2 linked regions of the Haloactinomyces albus genome follow. The protein of the gene in region 1 binds, or shares a complex with, the protein of each later gene. Links are inferred from orthologs where the notes say so. Each region holds a gene or a part of one and is shown in the gene's direction. Other genes may lie near its edges.

Evidence for each region.
Region 2: the proteins of mfd (region 1) and uvrA are in contact, whole or in part, in a crystal structure (PDB 4DFC), measured with the Escherichia coli proteins. The link is inferred for Haloactinomyces albus from one-to-one orthologs.

What each region holds. Positions count from the first base shown.
Region 1 is NZ_JAVDXW010000001.1:3,005,326-3,015,748, forward strand. The notes cover bases 2,486-6,727. They hold mfd (transcription-repair coupling factor), read left to right. Parts: upstream 2,486-2,867; coding sequence 2,868-6,527; downstream 6,528-6,727. Other genes in these bases: JOF55_RS14230 (PQQ-dependent sugar dehydrogenase), read right to left, coding at 2,486-2,586; JOF55_RS14240 (hypothetical protein), read left to right, coding at 6,717-6,727. Outside these bases: JOF55_RS14220 (FecCD family ABC transporter permease), read left to right, coding at 1-446; JOF55_RS14225 (ABC transporter ATP-binding protein), read left to right, coding at 443-1,330; more of JOF55_RS14230, read right to left, coding at 1,357-2,485; more of JOF55_RS14240, read left to right, coding at 6,728-7,121; JOF55_RS14245 (PPE domain-containing protein), read left to right, coding at 7,243-8,319; JOF55_RS14250 (ESX secretion-associated protein EspG), read left to right, coding at 8,316-9,179; JOF55_RS14255 (esterase/lipase family protein), read right to left, coding at 9,244-9,921; JOF55_RS14260 (SurA N-terminal domain-containing protein), read left to right, coding at 10,195-10,423. UniProt on the Escherichia coli protein: Couples transcription and DNA repair by recognizing RNA polymerase (RNAP) stalled at DNA lesions. Mediates ATP-dependent release of RNAP and its truncated transcript from the DNA, and recruitment of nucleotide excision repair machinery to the damaged site.
Region 2 is NZ_JAVDXW010000001.1:542,650-552,259, reverse strand. Bases 5,441-8,869 are described here. They hold uvrA (excinuclease ABC subunit UvrA), read left to right. Parts: upstream 5,441-5,807; coding sequence 5,808-8,669; downstream 8,670-8,869. Other genes in these bases: JOF55_RS02520 (J domain-containing protein), read left to right, coding at 8,824-8,869. Also shown: pip (prolyl aminopeptidase), read left to right, coding at 1-335; JOF55_RS02550 (TetR/AcrR family transcriptional regulator), read left to right, coding at 451-1,062; JOF55_RS02545 (FAD-dependent monooxygenase), read left to right, coding at 1,059-2,258; JOF55_RS02540 (ImmA/IrrE family metallo-endopeptidase), read right to left, coding at 2,645-3,403; JOF55_RS02535 (MBL fold metallo-hydrolase), read right to left, coding at 3,826-4,503; JOF55_RS02530 (maleylpyruvate isomerase family mycothiol-dependent enzyme), read right to left, coding at 4,534-5,319; more of JOF55_RS02520, read left to right, coding at 8,870-9,610. UniProt on the Escherichia coli protein: The UvrABC repair system catalyzes the recognition and processing of DNA lesions. UvrA is an ATPase and a DNA-binding protein. A damage recognition complex composed of 2 UvrA and 2 UvrB subunits scans DNA for abnormalities.

The sequences.
Region 1 (10,423 bases):
TGTCGGCGCGTTCCTGGGAGAACGCGGTCACCATCTGGTCCGTGCTCGCCGTCCTGCTGCCTGCCGCCATCGCGCTGGGGCGACGCCTGCAACTGATCGAGATGGGTGATGAGTCGGCCGACGCGCTCGGTGGGAAATCCGAGCGGACCCGCGCGTGGTCGATCGTCGTGGCGATCGCACTGTCCGCCGCCGCGGTGAGCGTGGCCGGGCCCATCGCCTTCGTGTCCCTGACCGCTCCCCAGATCACCAAGCGACTGTCGCGAACCCCCGGTGCCAACGTCACTCTCTCGGCGCTGACCGGGGCGCTCATTCTCGTCACCGCCGACCTCTGCGTACAGCAGGTTCCGCTCGTCGAGGACCTTCCCGTCGGTGTTCTCACCGTCGGCATCGGAGGCCTGTATCTCGGCTACCTGCTCGTCCGCGAGTGGAAGAAAGGAACGATGTGAGTCCGCGCAACCCCCTGCGAACCCACGGCGATACCGCTGTCCGCGGTGATGCCCTCGCGAGCGGTGTCACCACGGGGCTGGCCGCTCGCGATCTCACTCTCGCCTATGACGGCCGCGTGGTCTGCGACGGTCTCTCCGTCGATATCCCGGACGGCGAGTTCACCGCGATCATCGGACCGAACGGTTGCGGCAAGTCGACGCTGCTCAAGTCGCTGGCGCGCATCCTGACTCCGACGCGCGGGCAGGTGCTTCTCGACGGTCGACCGATCCGTTCCTACGGCAGCAAGCAGGTCGCGCGCCGCGTCGCATTGCTCCCACAGAGCCCGGTCACTCCCGACGCGATTCGCGTGGGCGATCTGGTCGGGCGTGGGCGCTACCCGTATCACTCGCTGTGGCGTCAGTGGACTCCCGACGATCAGGACGCCATCGATACCGCACTCGCACTGACGGGGACCGCCGACCTGTCGCAGCGGCATGTCACCGAGCTGTCGGGTGGCCAGCGCCAGCGAGTGTGGGTCGCGATGGTGCTGGCACAGCAGACCTCCACCCTGCTGCTCGACGAGCCGACGACGTTCCTCGACATCGCACATCAGTACGAGCTGCTCGAGTTGTGCGCGATGCTGCAGCGCGACGGCCGAACGGTGACCGCGGTACTCCACGATCTCAACCAGGCCGCCCGGTTCGCCGGTCACCTCATCATGATGAAGGAGGGGCGGATCGTCGCCGAGGGAGTGCCGGAGGAGATCCTCACCGCCGAACTGGTGGAGGACGTCTTCGGACTCCGGTGCGAGATCGTGCCCGATCCGCAGTCGCGGACGCCGATGATGGTGCCCCTGGTCCGAGACTTCGACCACGGGCACGTCGACCTCGCCCTCGGCGAGTGAGTCGGCTGCGGAACCGACTCCGCCTCTTAACCGGGGGAGACGCGCAGGATCTTGTCGTCGGAGCCGTTCGAGGTCGAGACGTACAGCGCACCGTCGGGGCCCCGGGTGGCCGCACGCAGGCGGCCGTGGGTGCCGTCGAGTTCTCCGGGCACCGACACGCTGCGCACACTCCGGCCGTCCTCGCTCAGCCGGAACAGCAGCACCTTGCTGCCCTTGAGCGCGGTGACCGCCAGTACCCCGTCGAGCGGACCCCACTGCGGGCCGGTCGGGAATGTCGCATCACACACGGCCTCGGTCTCGTCGCCGGAGGTCCACACCGCGGGTACCGCGTTCGGGAAGCGCTGCAGGTCGGTCATCGGCACCGATTCGTCGTAGTACTCCTGCGTCCCACCCCGGGACGGATCCCATCCGTAGTTGCCACCCGGCCGGAGCAGGTTGATCTCGTCGTCGACGTCCGGCCCGTGCTCGGCGATGAACACCTGGTCGTCCGGGCGGGCCCGCCCAGCAGGGCGGAACGCGATGCCCTGGGGATTGCGGTGACCGTAGGTGAGGATCAGCCGCGTGGCGGGGTCCGGCGAGTCGAGGAAGGGGTTGCCCGGCAACGGGGCTCCGGTGTCGATGTCCATCCGCAGGACCTTGCCGCCGAGGGAGGAGAGGTCCTGCGCGACCGTCGGGCGGGCGCTGTCGCCGGTGGTGACCAGCAGGCTGCCGTCGTCGGCCAGTCCGGGGCGGCATCCCGAGTGCCTGCCGCTGGGATTGATCGGGAGTCCGGTCAGCAACGGGCCGACGCGCCGTGCGCTGTTGCCGTCCTCGGACAGTTGCCAGGTGACCAGCCGGATGTCCACGGCACGGCCGTCGACCTGGTGGGTCTGACAGGTGAGAAACCGCCGGCTGGTGGCGAACTCCGGGTGGACGAGCAGGCCCATCAGACCGCCTTCGCCGCGCACGAGCACGTCGCCGAAGTCGGCTCGGACCTCCCGTAGCCGGCCTCCGGACAGCAGGGCCAGGCGCCCCGGACGCTGGGTGATCAGGGCGGAACCGTCCGGCAGGAAATCGATGCCCCAGGGGTGCTCGAGTCCGCCTGCGAGGACTTCCACCCGCAGAGCCGTCGATGAGGGCGTGGTGGGTACGGGATCGGACGGTCCGGTTGTGCGCTGACCGTTTCCCCTGCCGTCACCGCTGCATCCGGTCAGCGTGAGCAGCCCGGCCAGCCCGGTCAGGGCACGGCGTCGCGTGAGTACAGGCCGCGTGAACATACACACAGTATTTCACCCGGCACGCGGGGATCATGGCTGTGTGCGGCGGCGTGCGCTGGGCACGGTGGTGCCGAAACCGGAGCACGGTGCGGGCAGGAGCACGGTGCGGGCCGGGGGAGTGCGGGCTGTGGGGAGTCGTAAGCTGGACGGGGACCCTTTTCGCCTTGGCTGCCCGGGTGGCGGACCGCTCCGGACGGTCGCGTGCCCGGTGGGAGTCGGCGAGCGTGTCCCTGTTCGTGTGACTTTGGTTCGTGTGCTCTGGCGCGGTGCGAGGTACTTCCATGACCCAGGCTGGCTCCCAACCGGGCGATTCCCCATCGGCCGGATTACTGGGCGGACTGCTCGAAACATTGTTCCGGGATCCGGCTGTGCAGCAGATCGTCGAGGCGACCGATCGTTCTCGCCTGGTCCTGGAGGGGCCCGCGGCGGCGCGCCCGATGGTGGCCGCCGCCCTGGCCGCCGGGGAGCGTGCCGGCGGAGTGAACCGCCCGGTACTGCTGGTCACCGCGACCGGACGTGCGGCCGACGAGACCGCGGCGGCTCTGTCGGGCCTGCTCGGCGCGGACGGTGTCGAAGTGCTGCCGTCGTGGGAGACGCTGCCGCACGAGCGGCTCTCACCACGCGCCGACACCGTCGGCAAGAGGTTGGCGGTGCTGCGCCGTCTGGCCCATCCCGAGGAGGACGCGCGCGGCCCGATCCGGGTACTGATCACGACGGTGCGCAGCCTGATCCAGCCGATCGCGCCCGGTCTGGGCGAGCTGCCTCCGGTACGGCTGCGCGTCGGTGCGGAACACGACTTCGAGGAGCTGGTCCAACGCCTGGCGGGGCTGGCCTACGAACGGGTCGACATGGTGGAAAAGCGCGGCGAGTTCGCCGTGCGCGGCGGCATCATCGATGTGTTCCCGCCCACCGAGGAGCATCCGCTGCGGGTCGAGTTCTGGGGGGACGAAGCCACCGAGATCCGGCCTTTCTCGGTGGGCGATCAGCGGTCGCTGTCCGAGGACAGCGGTACGGAGGACGACGTCGAACTGTTCGCGCCACCGTGCCGGGAGTTGCTGATCACCGCCGATGTGCAGGAGCGCGCGAGCACGCTCGCCGCTCAGCACGAGTCCGATCCGCAGCTGACCGAGATGCTCGGCAAGATTGCCGCCGGTGCTCCGGTGGACGGTATGGAAGCGTTGATTCCGGCGCTGTGCGCGGGAGAAATGCAGTTGCTGACCGATCTGGTCCCGGCAACTACCCACGTCGTGCTCGCCGATCCGGAGAAGGTGCGGGCCAGGGCCGCCGATCTGGTGCGCACCGGCCAGGAGTTCCTGGAGGCTTCCTGGATGGTGGCGGCCGATGGCGGGAAGGCGCCGATCGATCTCGGGGCCTCGGCCTACCGGGGGTTGGCCGAGGTCGCCGAGCACACCCGTGAGCGGGGGTTGCCGTGGTGGACGCTGAGCCAGCTCAGCAGCGACGCCGACGCGGGGGAGACCACCGATGTGGCCGCCGAGACCGTGCGCCTGACGCTGAAACCGGTGGAGCAGTACCGAGGTGAGCTCGAACGTGCCTTCACCGATCTGCGTACGCACACGGCGGGCGGGGGTGCCGCGGTGATCGTCGTGCCCGGGACCGGGACAGCCCAGCGTGCCGTGCAGCAGTTGGGCGAGGTGGAGCTTCCCGCCGGGCACGCCGAGGACGGACTCGTTTCGGAGCCGGAGTCCGGTGTGGTCACGGTCGTGCGTGGCGGTTTGGAGGACGGTTTCGCCGCGCCCGACGTGGGGCTCGTGGTGCTGACCGAGACCGACCTGACCGGTGGACGTGGTGGAACGTCCACAAAGGACATGCGCAGGATGCCCTCGCGTCGTCGCGACGGTGTCGACCCGCTCGCGCTCAAGCCGGGCGATCACGTCGTGCACGAGCAGCACGGCATCGGCAAGTACGTCGAGATGGTGCAGCGCACCGTCGGTGACGCCACTCGTGAGTACCTGGTGCTGGAGTACGCCTCCAGTAAGCGCGGCCAGCCCGGCGACCGGCTGTTCGTGCCGACCGACCAGCTCGACGAGGTCTCCCGCTATGTCGGCGGCGAGCTGCCCACGCTGAACAAGCTCGGCGGAACGGACTGGAAGAACACCAAGGCCAAGGCGCGCAAGGCGGTCAAGGAGATCGCCTCCGAACTCGTCCAGCTCTACGCTGCCCGCCAGTCCTCACCCGGCCATGCGTTCAGCGCGGACACCCCGTGGCAGCGCGAGCTCGAGGACGCCTTCCCCTACACCGAGACCGGCGACCAGCTGGCCGCGATCGAGGAAGCCAAGGCCGACATGCAGAGCTCGGTGCCGATGGACCGGGTCGTCTCCGGTGACGTCGGCTACGGCAAGACCGAGATCGCCGTGCGCGCCGCCTTCAAGGCGGTGCAGGAAGGCAAGCAGGTCGCGGTGCTGGTGCCGACGACGCTGCTGGCCCAGCAGCACCTCAACACCTTCACCGACCGGATGCACTCCTTCCCGGTGGTCATCAAGGGTCTGTCGCGGTTCACCGACCCGCACGAGGGCGAGCAGACCGTCAACGGGTTGGCCAGTGGCGAGGTGGACATCGTCATCGGCACGCATCGCCTGCTGCAGACCGGTATCCGCTACAAGGACCTGGGGCTGGTGATCGTCGACGAGGAGCAGCGCTTCGGTGTCGAGCACAAGGAGCACATCAAGTCACTGCGCACGCACGTCGACGTGCTGACCATGTCGGCCACGCCGATCCCCCGGACGCTGGAGATGAGCATGGCCGGTATCCGCGAGATGTCGACCATCCTCACCCCGCCCGAGGAGCGCCACCCGGTGCTGACCTACGTCGGCGCTTATGACGAGAAGCAGGTGGCCGCGGCGATCCGGCGGGAGCTGCTGCGCGACGGCCAGGTCTTCTTCGTGCACAACCGGGTGCAGAGCATCGAGAAGGCCGCGCGACACCTGCGGGAGCTCGTGCCGGAGGCACGCATCGTCACCGCGCACGGCCAGATGAACGAGGACAGGCTGGAAAAGATCATCCAGGGTTTCTGGGAACGCGAGCACGACGTGCTGGTGTGCACCACGATCGTGGAGACCGGCCTGGACATCTCCAACGCCAACACGCTGATCGTGGAGCGCTCGGACACGCTCGGCCTGGCGCAGCTGCACCAGCTGCGCGGGCGCGTCGGGCGGGCCCGCGAGCGCGGGTACGCCTACTTCCTGTATCCGCCGGAGAAGCCGCTGACCGACACCGCGCACGACCGGCTGGCCACGATCGCGCAGAACTCCGAGCTCGGCGCCGGGATGGCGGTGGCGATGAAGGACCTGGAGATTCGGGGCGCGGGCAACATCCTCGGCGCCGAGCAGTCCGGCCACATCGCCGGTGTCGGGTTCGACCTGTACATGCGACTGGTCGGTGAAGCCGTGCAGGCCTTCCGCGAGCACGCCGGGGCGGAACCGGGCGAGGAGGAGGAGCTCGCCGAGGTGCGGGTGGATCTGCCGGTGGACGCCCACATCCCGCACGACTACGTGCCGGGTGAACGGTTGCGGCTGGAGGCCTACCGCAAGATCGCCGCCGCTGCGGCCGGGCCCGCGTTGGACGCGGTGCGCTCGGAGCTGGCCGATCGCTACGGCCCGGTGCCCGACTCGGTGGAGCGGCTGCTCAAGGTCGCGGCGTTCCGGCAGGTCTGCCGTGCGCACGGGGTCACCGAGGTCACCCTGCAGGGATCGTCGTTGCGGTTGGCACCGGTGGAGCTGTCGGAGTCGGCGCAGGTGCGGCTCAAGCGCCTGTACCCGAAGGCGGTGTACAAGGCGGCCGTGCGCACCGTGTCGGTCCCGCGCCCGACCGAGGGCGCCGCGGGCGGTCGGATCGGTGCGCCGCAGCTGCGCGACGAGGCGCTGCTCGACTGGTGCACCAAGCTCGTCGAGTCCCTGGTGGCTGCCCCCGCACCCGTGGGATGAGTGGCTCAGTGGCGGGCGAGGTACTCCTCCGGTGCCTCCCGCCCTACGTCGGAGATGCGCGACCTTTCAAAACAGTTGCACGTGGGGATTCGGCGGATCCTCCCATGACGCGCCGGCCGTCTGGCAGACTGCGCCGTGGCAGCTGTCGGTGGACAGTCGGCTGCAGGTCCGCAGCGGCAGGGAGGTTCCGTGGCACTCGTCAGCGCGTCGATGGCCATGTCCGGTGACGGCGACATCGCCGGTTCTCCCGACGCGGAGCAGGCTCTTTCCTCGGGCGGGGCCACCAGTGTCGGTTACACCATCGAACGTGAGCGGATTCCCGAAGCCATCGCCGACTTGCGCCGTGCTCTCATGGCGCTGGAACAGGCGGCTGATGAGGCGTTGCGTCATCAGCACATCGTTGCCCCGGGCGGTGATCCGTATAGCGCCCGGGCCGTGACAACGATGGGCTCCGAGTTGGTGGCGAACTACGTGAGCTCCAACGCGCGTGACCGGGAAAGCATCGAGTCGATGATCGAAAACCTGGAGGCGGCGATGCGCCGGTACGACGCGCAGGAAGACCGCTCCACCCGATCGTTCCGGCCGGAGTCGTGACCTTGCCGAACAGGGCCGGCCGCGCGGCCGTGGCATTGCCCGCCGCTACTCTGCTCGCCGGGTGCATGCGGGTGCGCGCGGTGGTGACCGAGGTGGTGCGGATGCTGAAGGCGGGCGCGTGATGGGCTGGGGACTGGACCACATCCGGGAGGTCGGCGGCAATATCGCCGACGACGTGCGGAATGCTGCTTGCGCGACCGTCGATGATTTCCGGAGTGCGGCGGACCGGGTGCACGACCGGTTGACGCCGGACATCCGTCCGGAAGGCGTCAGCGGCCACCGGATCTACGCCTGGTTCCACCACGGGCCCGGCACCGGCAGCCTCGACGATGCGGTCGACGGCTGGGGCAAGGTGTCCGAGAAGCACGCCGAGGTCGCCGACGCCGTCGACTCCGCGATGGGCAAGCTGCGGGCCTCCTGGGAGGGTGAGGCAGCGACCGCCGCGCAGACCGCCGGCCGCGCCTTGCGTGATGCCGCCGACACCGCGAGCGCCTGTGCTGCCCGGGCCGGTAGTGCCCTGGCGGCGCAGAGCTTCGAGTTCAACGAGGCGAAGAAGAACGTTCTCGACGTGTCCGCGCACCCACCGAGGATCGACCCGCTCACGGGTGAGCTCGGTGCGGTCGACTATCACCAGGAGGCTCGGTCCTACGCCGCCGAGCAACGGACCAATCAGGCAGCGCTGCAGGGATACGGTTCGCAGACCGGCGGCCACGCAGGCAGTGTGCCGCGCTTCGACGGGTCCGGTGGCGCTGCCCCCGTGGTCACCGCCTTGGCCTGGAGCGAGGACGACGGACTGCCCGGGGGTGGCGGTTTCGAGTTCGGTGCCGACCACGATCTCTCCGGTGCGAGTGTGGCGGCCGGTGCGGCAGGCCTCGCCGCAGGCGGTGTTGCCGTACTCGGTGGCGATGTGCTCGGCGAGCGGGTCGGTGGCCGCGGTGGCATCAGCGGACGGGGTGTCTCCGGCTTCGGTGATCGAGCGGACACCGGTTCCGGTGGGGCCGCCCGCAGTACCACCGGTGCACCGCCGAGAGCAGCCGGTGCGGGCGGCCGGGGCCGGCAGGGTGCGGACGACGAGCAGCACGAGAATCCCGAGTGGCTGGCGGCCGACGAGAGCCCGGACGAACTGTTCGGCATCGCCGGGAGAACCGCCCCGCCCGTGCTCGGCGCGCTGCCCTCCGAGCGGGAAGACCGGCAGTGAGCGGGGAGCGTTTCGAGCGGATCCTCGACCGCCCGGTCGTGCTGAGCTACACCTGCTATGACGTGCTGCATCACGGCGAGTGCGGGGAGGGCACCCCGAAACCGGCCGGTTTGGAAGGGATTTCGCCGGGAAGTACGAATCGGGAACGCATCCGGATCGTCACCGAAGTCCTCGCCGATCTGCGCGAGCGCGGCTTGGCGGTCGTGGACACGCCGGTGCGGCCGTTGCGCGACACGATTCGTCTGCTGCACGAGCCGCAGCGGCGCATCTACGGTTGGTACGCGATCCGCGGCGACGAGGGGACGACCTACGGTGGCTTTCACGCCGCCGAGTCCGACGGGTGCGCGGTGCTGGCCGCGGAGGAGGACGGGCGGGTTCTTCTCGAACCCGTGCCGTCGGATGTGCTGCTGTCGACGGTGGTGAGCCTGCTACCCGACGCCGAGCCGATTGCCGACACCGCCATGGTCGTGGCACCGGAGCGTCCGCCGCGCCGTGTACCGGTGAAACCCGAGGACGAGTGGGCGGAGTCGGGAGACGAGGTTCGGCGGCCCCACTCGGCCCGGGAGGCGCTGCAGCGCAAGCACGACCGCATCGAGGAACTGACGAGTGGCCCGCTGGACTTTGCCATGCAGGTCGGCCGGTCAACCAGGACGGCCAAGGGCGGGGAGAGGGTTTGCGACCATCCGCTGAACTATTACGCGGGGCGGCAGGGAGCACTGCTGACCGTGGTCAAACGCGCTCGTGCGGATGGAGCCGAAGGGGACGGCGCCGAAGAGGACGGTGATCTGCGCAGGCACGTGCTCCCCGCAACTCCGGATGTCTTCCGACAGGAACTGCGCGAGCTCGGACGTACGAGGTGAATGCGTCGCTGTGGCGGTCGGAGTGCCACAACGACGCATTCACCATGCGGCCGGCACGCCGTGCTCACTCCACGAAATCCCGGACGCCTTCGGAGACCTCGTCGGAGGAGAGCAGTGTGACGTGTCCGGTGCAGGACACCTGCGTGTTGGTCGCGCCTGCCAGCACGGTGCTGCTGTCCGGGTTGATCACTTCGTCGCACGGTGAACGAAACGTTCCGTAGTCGACCCCGCCCGGTGTCTCGTCGCCGGCGTTGAGATCGGTCAGAAACGTCGACTCGTAGCGCATCTCCTCGCAGGAGGTCGTCCAGCACGCATAGGCGGCGTTGGTGCCGTGGTTGGGTCCGCCGATGCTCACCCAGTCGTCGACCTGTGCGGTGCCGCCGAGAAACTTCAGGAAGTAGCGCGAGGACAGACCGCCCATGGAATGGGTGACGATGTCGACCCGGTCCGCACCGGTGTTGCCGAGTACCTGGTCGACCTTGCTCGCGAGCTCTCCGGCAGTGGTCACATTGGACTGTGCCCAGTCATACTGCCACACGTGCAGCTCGTCCTCGCTCCAGCCGTCGGATTCGAAGTCCTCGACCATCTCCGTCCAGTTCCAGTCCGCACCGACCCAGCCGTGCACGAAAACGACGGGGTCGTGCGCCGGGGCGGCCGAGGCGGCTGCGGGGGAGAGCACGGAGGCGGCGGCCACTGCCGCGAGGGCGGTGATTCGGGTGAGGCGAGTGGTGAACCGACGCATATTCCCTCCAAGTCGGAAAGCAACCCATGCCGTGACCGGCGATGTGATCAATATCGCAGTGCCGTTGATCACAGTAAGTTGTTTCCGGGAGGGATGATCCATACCGGTCTCCGAAGTTCGGCGATACTTAACCGGTTGGTAACTCGTGCCGTATTTCCGGCATGCGGCGAATTTCGGAGTCCGCGGGCGTAGCCGGACGCCGATACGGATCTTGTCGGGTTTCCGGCGTGATGCTGCGGACACAGGCGGTGTCTTCATGAGAAGGTGTCCGTTGTGAGTTCCGTCATCCTTCGACCCACTCGGGTGCTCATCGCGTTGCTCGCGGCCTGCCTGCTGCTCGCCGGTTGCGGGGCGGGCCCGGGCAAGGTCGGCACGGCTGCCATCGTCGGTGACCGAGCGATCCCACTGACCGCAGTGGAGTCCCGGTTCACCGCCGTACTGAACAAGAACCCCGATCTGGCCGATCAACTACGACAGCAGGGCCGGATGGACGATCTCGCCC
Region 2 (9,610 bases), 2.5 Mb from region 1 along the record:
TTGCCGTGCGTTCCGATCACCGGCCGGATCCGCGGTACGCGGATCCGGTGTTTCGCCTGTGTTTCGCGCGGTTGGTCACCCACTACTGGAGGCACGCCGCGTGGCTCGAGGACGGGGTGCTCCTGCGGGAGGCGGGCAAGCTCTCGGGCATTCCCGGCGTCCTGGTGCACGGCCGTCTCGACGTGAGCAGCCCGCCGGATATCGCCTGGGAGCTTGCCCGGGCGTGGCCGGACTCCGAACTCGTGCTGATCGATGATGCGGGACACGGCGCGGGCGAGGTCGGCACGATCGAGGCCCTCGTCACGGCCACCGATCGCTTCGCCACGCGTTCCTAGCCCTCCGGCGCCGCAGCAGAACCCACTGCGGCCATCGTGCTATTATTGGGCAATTGCCCAAGACAGATGACCAGTCAGCAGGGATGTGCGCAGCGGAGCAGGAAGGGCAACGGGCATGCCGGGACGGACAGCGGCGGAACGAGGACGGGAAGTACGGCAGAAGCTCCTGGCCGCCGCAGCCGAGCTCATCCCGGAACTGGGCTGGAACGCGGTGACTACCCGGGTTCTGGCCGAGCGTGCGGGCGTCGCTGCCGGGCTCGTCCACTATCACTTCCCGTCACTGCAGGCACTGCTCGGCGAGTCGGCAGTGGGGGTGATGCGGCGGGTGATGTCCACTGCCGGGCCCGCGCTCGACAGCGCCGAGACGGTCGAGGCCGGTATGGACATGATCCTCGGAATCCTCGACGGCTATACGGGAAACGACTCCACCTCGTTGGTGTTCATCGAGGCATACCTCGCTGCGACCCGCGACGAGAACCTGCGGGGCGAACTCACCGCTCTGGTCGCGGACTTCCGGCGCGACCTTGCCCGGTGGCTCGGCGAACGAGGTCGGGACAGACCCGAGGAAACCGCCTCCGTGCTGGCCGCCGCCATCGACGGTGTGCTGCTGCATCGGGCGCTGAATCCGGAGTTGACTTCGGCAGCAGTCGCGCCGGTGCTGTGCAAGCTCTTCACGCCCGCCGAATCCGACGGCAGTGATGGATCACGGAAAGCAGGCTCCAGATGAAGGCAGTGATCAGCGGAGCCGGTATCGCCGGCTTGTCTCTCGCTCAGCGCCTGACGACGCTCGGATGGGACGTCGTCCTGGTTGAGAAGTCGCCCGGTCCGCGCAGCCAGGGATACATGATCGACTTCTTCGGGCCCGGTTACGAGGCTGCCGAGGCGATGGGGGTGCTGCCTCGGATGCAGGAACTCGGCTACCGGGTCACCAAGGTGAGCTATGTCGACCACTCCGGTCACCGGCGCGCGGGCCTGAACTACGCGCGCTTCGAGCAGGCGATCAACGGCCGCCTGCTCAGCATCATGCGTCCCGATCTGGAGCTGGCGCTTCGGGAACGGGTGATCGGCGAGGCGGAACTGCGGTTCGGCAGCGGCATCGCCGAGATCGAGAATTTCGCCGATGGTGTTCGCGTCACTCTTGATGACGGGTCGGTCCTCGGCGCGGACCTGCTCGTCGGCGCGGACGGCGTTCATTCGACCGTGCGACGGATGGTGTTCGGCCCGGAAGAGCGGTACTTCCGCTACCTCGGGTTTCACACCGCCGCCTACACCTTCGACGAGCCGTCGATCCACCAGCGGGTCCGGGATCGTTTCTGCCTGACCGACACGGTGGGGCGGCAGATGGGATTCTACGGCCTGCGCGACGGCAGAGTGGCCACCTTTACGGTGCACCGCACCACGGACCCCACGCTGCCGGACGATGCGCGGTCGGCCGTGCGCCGGGCTTATTCGGACCTGGGATGGGTGGTTCCGCGCGCCCTGGAACAGTGCCCGGAATCGTCCGAAGTGTACTACGACCAGGTCGCCCAGATAGAGGTTCCACAGTGGAGCCACGGGCGAGTGGTCCTGCTGGGCGATGCATGCCAGGCGGTCTCGCTGCTGGCCGGCCAGGGTGCCTCGCTGGCCATCGCCGGTGCCTACGTGCTCGGCGGGCAGTTGGCGAGTGCGGATTCCATCGATACCGCGCTTACCCGTTATCGGCGGTTGTGGCAACCGGTCGTCGTCGAGAAGCAGCGGGTCGGGCGGCGTGGGGCCGAGTGGTTCCTGCCATCGTCGCGGCTGCGGCTGTGGTTGCGCAGGAGCGCGCTGAAACTGGCGAACCTTCCGGTGCTGGACCGCTACTTCGCCACCGCCCTGGTCGGCAAGTCCACCGCCACCGTCGAGCAGCTCAGCGGCGGGCTCCGTTCGGTTCGCCGAGACTGAATGTTGCTCATTCGATGGGCGGTATCAAACCTTGGTCATGTGCCCATTTCCTGAAACCACCTGTCGTGAAGGGTAACCGGTACTCACTTTCCAGTAGATGGTCGGCGACCGTCGATATCGGATCGACCGAAACAAGATCCCCGTGGAGTGCCTCGCACAGGAGTCCGAAGGTGCCCTGGTAAGGCACGCTGTTCGCATGAGCGATCTTGCGTGCAGGTCCGTCATCGACGACTGCGATTGCGTCGTAGACCGTTCCCGCTTGCGCGGACAGCCGAGATAGTGATCGACTTTCTGTGAAAGAGGCGGGTTATGGCAGCCTCACGTCGGAAATATGCGATCGAGTATCGCAGCCATGCGGTGGAGTTGGTCCGTGAATCGGGGCATGGTCAGACGTACTGCCAGATCTGGTCTTCGGTGCGCTTGGGCAGTTCCGGCAACATTTCTTCGGTCCATGTGTCGAGTAGCAGGTCGAGAGCGCGCACTGTCGAGATCGACTCGCTACGGAATAGACGGAGAACGGCACGCTCGTACTCGCGTGGCAGGGCAGGAGGGACCAATTCCTCGCCGACCACCAGGTCCAGCTCCACGATGTCGGCGCGAGTGGTCCGAATCGACCGGATCGAATCGGCGTCTCCGCGATCAACGAGGCCGAGTTCGGTGAGACGGCGGGCGAGGGTTGCCATGTCGACCCGATACGAACTCGCGGTACGGACAGCGGCGGTGCGCATACCATTGTCGTCATCGGATGCGTAGCGAGTCCAGATGGTCCGCAGGGCTGTCTCCGGGAGAAGCAGAGCACGCGCGAACCTGTCGAACATTTTCTCTCGATGCTCGTCGCCCTGGTGCTCAGCGACTCTCCAGTCCACAGTGTAATCATCCGCTACCAGGTAATGACCGAGTTCGTGAGCCAGTGCAAGACGTCGGCGACCCACACGCAGCCCACCGTTGATGAGGGAGATACCGCCATGGCGGAGAAGGACCGTCGCGGCGTCAGCGGATTCGACGCCCAAGCCGAGGGAGAACACCAGCAATCCGAGAGTGGCCGCTTTGTCGGCGAGGTGTGCGCAGGGGACGTCGCTGTCCACTCCGAGCAAAGCTCGTGCGGTTGTGGCAAGTTCCTCCGCCTGAGTAGTGGTCTCGGGCATCGCCAGTGCTGATACAGCGGGAAAGCGAGCCGCTCGTCCTGCTCGGCGACGAATTCCGCCTCTCGTGCGATCCGTTCGACCATGGTGTCGATGCGAGGGCTGGGCGCACCGGGGTCACGTGCGTTGCGCCGTGAGACGATCGCAGCCGGTAGGTCCTGAACGAACCACTCGATCCGCACGTCCAGAGCGCTACCCAGTCGTGCCAACTCGATCGCCGACACACGGCGGTGACCGGCTTCGATCTTCGCCAGCGCCGAGCGATCGAGTTGGACCTCGGTGGCCAGTTGGTCCTGGGGCAATTCTGCCCTGAGGCGAGCCCCGGCGACTCGCCGACCCATCTTCTCTGCGTCTATCCCCACGTGTGCGTTTCTAGAACATCCTGGGCATCCTGTCCCGAGGCAATCGCTTTGCGTACCGGGCGCTCACCAGCCGCGTTCGCGCCACTCCGGGACCTTGGGGCGTTCGGTGCCCAGCGTGGAGTCGTCGCCGTGGCCCGGGTAGAACCAGGTGGTGTCCGGGAGTTCGGCGAACACGCGGTTTTCCACGTCGTCGACCAGTGACCGGAAGGCCTCCGGTGAGGTGGTTTTGCCGACCCCGCCGGGGAACAGGGAATCGCCGGTGAACAGGTGTGGGTGGCCGGTCGGGTCGCGGTAGAGCAGCGCGATCGAGCCGGGAGTGTGGCCCCGCAGGTGGATGACCTCGACGGCGGACTCGCCGACCTGGACGGTCTCGCCGTGCTCGACCAGGCGATCCGGCGGTACCGGCAACTCGTCGGCATCCTCGGGATGCGCCACGGTGTAGGAGCCGGTCTGGCCCGCGATCGATCCCAGTGCCTGCCAGTGATCCCCGTGCTTGTGCGTGGTGACGATGGTGCGCAGGCGGGGGCGCTCGTCATCGTGACCGAGCAGGTCGGTCAGGCGCTCCGGGTCGTTGGCGGCGTCCACCAGCAGCGCATCGCCGGTGCGGCGGCAGGTCAGCAGGTAGGCGTTGTTGTCCATCGGCCCGACAGAGAGCTTCGTGATGGTCAGTGCGTCGAGTTGGCGCCGTGTCGCCGCGCCACCCGGCTCGACGTGTCCCGTGTACTGATCGTGAATCTCCACGCCCGAGAGCCTAACCCGTTGCCGGGTGTGTCACAGCCACGGTGGCAGATCGGGGACATCGCCGCGGAGATCGCCACTGCCCGCCCGGCCGAGCAGCCAGCCGAGCAGCGCACCCGGACGGCCGTGTATCCGTTTGCCCTGCTGGGGCCGCTGGAGCGGTACTCCGAGGTCCCAGGAACGGACCGTGCCGTCCGCGAACTCGGCCACCACGGTGAGCGCCGGTACGTCCGGGCGTCCCGCGAGCTGCCGGACCGTGTCGGCGAGGAGTTGTTCGGCGTCGTCGGCGGGAATGTCGTCCAGCCCGAATCCGTGGTCGAGATCGACCAGGTGGATCCACAGTTCGAGCAACCGTGAGCGCAGCACCTCGTAAGCCGGGATCGGTTTGCCCGGTGCCCCCACGACCTCGGCGGACCAGGCATGCGGGGGCAGTGCGCGCGCTGCTTCGACCAGTCGGGCGGACGAGGCTCGCAGGTCCTCGACCAGAATCCGGTGACTGCGCACGCTGCCTTCGCGGATATCGGCGTCCCGGTCTTCCCTGCTGGCGTACATGGGGTGTTCGACGCCGGTCCTGGCCCAGGTGAGCAGGTTGACACAGCCGTCCGCGCTCCGGGCGAGATGAGAGATGACGTGCGCTCGTGTCCAGTTCGGCAGCAGGCTCGGCCGGTGGACCGAGACCTCGTCCATGGTGTGCACGGCATCCAGCACGTGTCCGGTCGCGTGCTCGATCGAGGCGAGCAGTGCCGCGGTCCGGGGGCTTCCGGTGGGAGTGCTCATGCTGTCGCTCCGGTACCGGCGGGCGAGTTCGAAATCGGTCATGAAGTTCTCCCCGAGTGCGGAGAGACCCGAGTGCGGAGAGACCCGTCACGCCGGGTCGGCGCACGGCGGTGAAGCTTCGAGGGTAAGCGGCACGAACGCGCCTTCGATAGAGTCTGCGCGCATATTTTGTGCAGGTGGGAAGCCTCACCCACAAGAATGTCCGTGCTTCCGAGTAGTTTCACTCGGACGAGTGAGGGACGGGATTCGGCGTCGGGGAATGCCGAACGGCGGTCGACGTGTTCTCGTGCCGCGGCAGGTGTCTTGTCGGTAGCGGGGACAGGTACCTGCCGTCGGGCCGTGCGGACCTGCTGGCATGGTGGGGGCGGCGGGCGTGCTTTCCGGGACCGTCGGTGCCCGGGAATAGCATGGATGCGCAAGGTCGCCGGACCCGGCAGCGGCACCGCCCCGCGCAATGCCCGCGGCACTCGCTCGGGTCGCACGGCCGTGCGCCTCACCCCGCATCGACCAGCACTCTCGAAGGGATCACAGTGGCTGACCGCCTTGTCGTCCGCGGTGCCCGTGAGCACAACCTGCGTGGGATCGACCTCGACCTGCCGCGAAACAGCCTCATCGCATTCACCGGGTTGTCCGGATCCGGCAAGTCGAGCCTCGCCTTCGACACCATCTTCGCCGAGGGGCAGCGCCGCTACGTCGAGTCGCTCTCGGCCTATGCCCGGCAGTTCCTGGGGCAGATGGACAAGCCGGACGTGGAGTTCATCGAGGGCCTTTCCCCGGCCGTGTCCATCGACCAGAAGTCGACCAGCCGCAACCCCCGCTCCACGGTGGGAACCATTACCGAGGTCCATGACTACCTGCGGTTGCTCTATGCCCGCGCGGGCAAGCCGCACTGCCCCGTCTGCGGTGAGCTCATCAGCAAGCAGACCCCACAGCAGATCGTCGACCAGGTGTTGGCGATGCCCGAACGCACCCGTTTCCAAGTGCTCGCGCCCGTCGTGCGAGGGCGCAAGGGCGAGTATGTGGACCTGTTCGAGCAGCTGCAGACACAGGGCTTCGCTCGTGCGCGCGTCGACGGCACCGTGTATCCGCTGGAGAGCCCTCCGGCGCTGAAGAAGCAGGAGAAGCACGACATCGCCGTGGTCGTGGACCGGCTCACGGTCAAGGCCAGTGCCAAGCAGCGACTCACCGACTCGGTGGAAACCGCGCTGCGGCTGGCCGACGGCCTGGTCGCGCTGGAGTTCGTCGACGTCGACGAGCACGACGCGCAGCGGGAACGCAAGTTCTCCGAGAACCTGGCATGCCCCAACGGCCACCCCTTCGGTGTGGAGGAGCTGGAGCCGCGCTCGTTCTCGTTCAACTCGCCCTACGGCGCCTGTCCCGAATGTGCCGGGCTCGGCATCCGCAAGGAGGTCGACCCGGAACTGGTGGTCCCCGATGAGGACCTCCCGCTGGGTGAGGGCGCCATCGCCCCGTGGGCGGGCGGGCACACCGCGGAGTACTTCACCAGGCTGTTGACCTCGCTGTCCGAGGCCATCGGTTTTCGGATGGACACCCCCTGGAGACGGCTGCCGACCAAGGTCCGCAAGGCGGTGCTGCACGGCACCACCGATCAGGTGCACGTGCGCTACCGCAACCGCTACGGCAGGCAGCGCTCGTACTACGCGAACTACGAGGGCGTCATTCCGTTCCTGGAACGCAAGCTGGAGCAGACCGAGTCCGACTACGCCCGCGAAAAGTACGAGGGCTACATGCGGGACGTGCCGTGCCCGGCGTGTGACGGCACCCGGCTCAAGCCGGAGATCCTGGCGGTGACGATGGAAAACGCCGAGCACGGCGACATGTCCATCGCCGAGGTCAGCGCGCTGAGCGTACGGGACTGCGCGGCCTTCCTGAACGATCTCGTCCTGGGCCAACGTGAGGAGATGATCGCAGGTCGCGTCCTCAAGGAGGTGCAGGCCAGGCTGGGTTTCCTGCTGGACGTGGGGCTCGACTACCTGTCCCTGGACCGGGCCGCGGGCACACTCTCCGGCGGGGAGGCACAGCGCATCCGCCTGGCCACCCAGATCGGTTCGGGCCTGGTCGGGGTGCTCTACGTGCTGGACGAGCCCTCGATCGGGTTGCACCAGCGGGACAACCATCGCCTGCTGGAAACTCTGAGCCGCCTGCGTGACCTGGGCAACACGCTGATCGTGGTCGAACATGACGAGGACACGGTGCGTAGTTCGGACTGGGTGGTCGACATCGGCCCGGGTGCCGGTGAGCACGGAGGCCGCGTCGTGCACAGCGGGCCGTTCAAGGAGCTGCTGGACAACGAGGACTCCCTGACCGGCGACTACCTCGCGCGGCGCAAGCGGATTCCGCTGCCGGACAAGCGCCGCCCGAAGGACGCCAAGCGGCAGCTGACGGTGGTGGGGGCCCGCGAGCACAACCTGAACGAGATCGACGTCTCGTTTCCTCTCGGCTGCCTGATCGGAGTGACGGGCGTGTCGGGGTCTGGTAAGTCGACGCTGGTCAACGATGTGCTGGCCTCGACACTGGCGAACAAGCTCAACGGAGCACGGACCGTTCCCGGTAGGCACAAGCGGGTCAAGGGCTTGGAGCACGTCGACAAGCTGGTGCAGGTCGACCAGTCACCGATCGGGCGCACCCCGCGCTCCAACCCGGCCACCTACACCGGGGTGTTCGACCGGATCCGCAAGTTGTTCGCCGAGACGACCGAAGCGAAGGTGCGCGGCTACCAGCCCGGCCGATTCTCCTTCAACGTCAAAGGGGGGCGCTGCGAGGCTTGCGCGGGTGACGGCACCCTCAAGATCGAGATGAACTTCCTGCCGGACGTGTACGTGCCGTGCGAGGTGTGCAAGGGGGCCCGGTACAACCGGGAAACCCTGGAGGTGCACTACAAGGGCAGGACCATCGCGGAGGTCCTGGATCTGCCGATCGAGGAGGCCGCCGAGTTCTTCGAGCCGATCACCGCGATTCACCGGCATTTGAAGACGCTGGTGGATGTCGGCCTGGGCTATGTGCGGCTCGGTCAGCCCGCGCCCACGCTGTCCGGCGGTGAGGCGCAGCGGGTGAAGCTGGCCAGCGAGTTGCAGAAGCGCTCGACGGGGCAGACCGTCTACATTCTCGACGAGCCCACCACCGGGTTGCACTTCGAGGACATCCGCAAGCTGCTCGGGGTGGTCAACGGTCTGGTGGACAAGGGCAACACGGTGATCGTCATCGAGCACAACCTCGACGTCATCAAGATGTCCGACTGGATTCTCGATCTCGGCCCCGAAGGCGGTAACGGCGGCGGTCTGCTCGTCGCGGAGGGAACTCCCGAGCAGGTCGTCGAGGTCGAGGGCAGCTACACCGGACAGTTCCTCGCGCCGGTGCTGGGACAGCAGTAGCGGAGTGAACCGGCCCGGCTGCTCCGGTAGAGCGCACCGACGGCCCGTTCACGCACTACAACTCCCGGTGCTCCTCTGGTGCGAACCGGCCCGGCTGCCGCACTGATCGGCCCCATATCGTTGCCGTGCGGCGACGGAAGGTGGGACGTAAAGCGTGGACGGGGTCGACTACTACGAGTTGCTCGGGGTGAGCCGGAATGCCTCGGAAGCCGAGATCAAGTCGGCGTATCGCTCCTTGGCTCGGGTGATGCATCCCGACGCGGGAGGAACCTCCGGCACGTTTCGGATGCTGCAGGAGGCCTACGAAACGCTGAGCGATCCGGTGCGACGCTCCGGCTACGACAAGGCCACCGCAGGTGGGACCGCCAGACCGATGCCATGGTTCGGTACCGGCACACGGGCCCGGCGGGATGGCCGATCCCGGGAGAAGGACCGCGAGCGGCGGAGCGGCGACCCCAACCGGCAGAGCCGCACGCGCCACTTCGGTGGCGATCCGGACTTCGTTCCCCCCGAGACACGGCCGGATCCGAGCAATCTTCCCTGGTGGAAGACGGTCGACCCCGGCGAACGACTCCATTACCTGCCCGTGACCGAGCACGGGCACGCGCCCGTGCTGGCCGCCATCGGGGGATGGTTGCTGTTCCTCCCGGGCATGCTCACGATCGCCCCCTCGTTACTGGTGCTGACCATGTGGCTGGTGCCGGTGGTGGCGGCCACCGGGCTCCTGGGTCTGGTGCCGCATCGGTTGCCCGCCGGACGGGCCGATCGCGCCTTTTCCGCGGAGTTCGGGAACAGCAGAGTGTTCGGACAACCAGGCGCGGTCCGCGGTGAGCCTGCGGAGCGACTCACCGCGGAGTTGATGTCGGAGTATCTGGCCCGGCTTCCGGGTGTGCGGATCTTCCACGGTCTGTCGTGGCCCGGTTCCGTTTTCGCCGATGTGG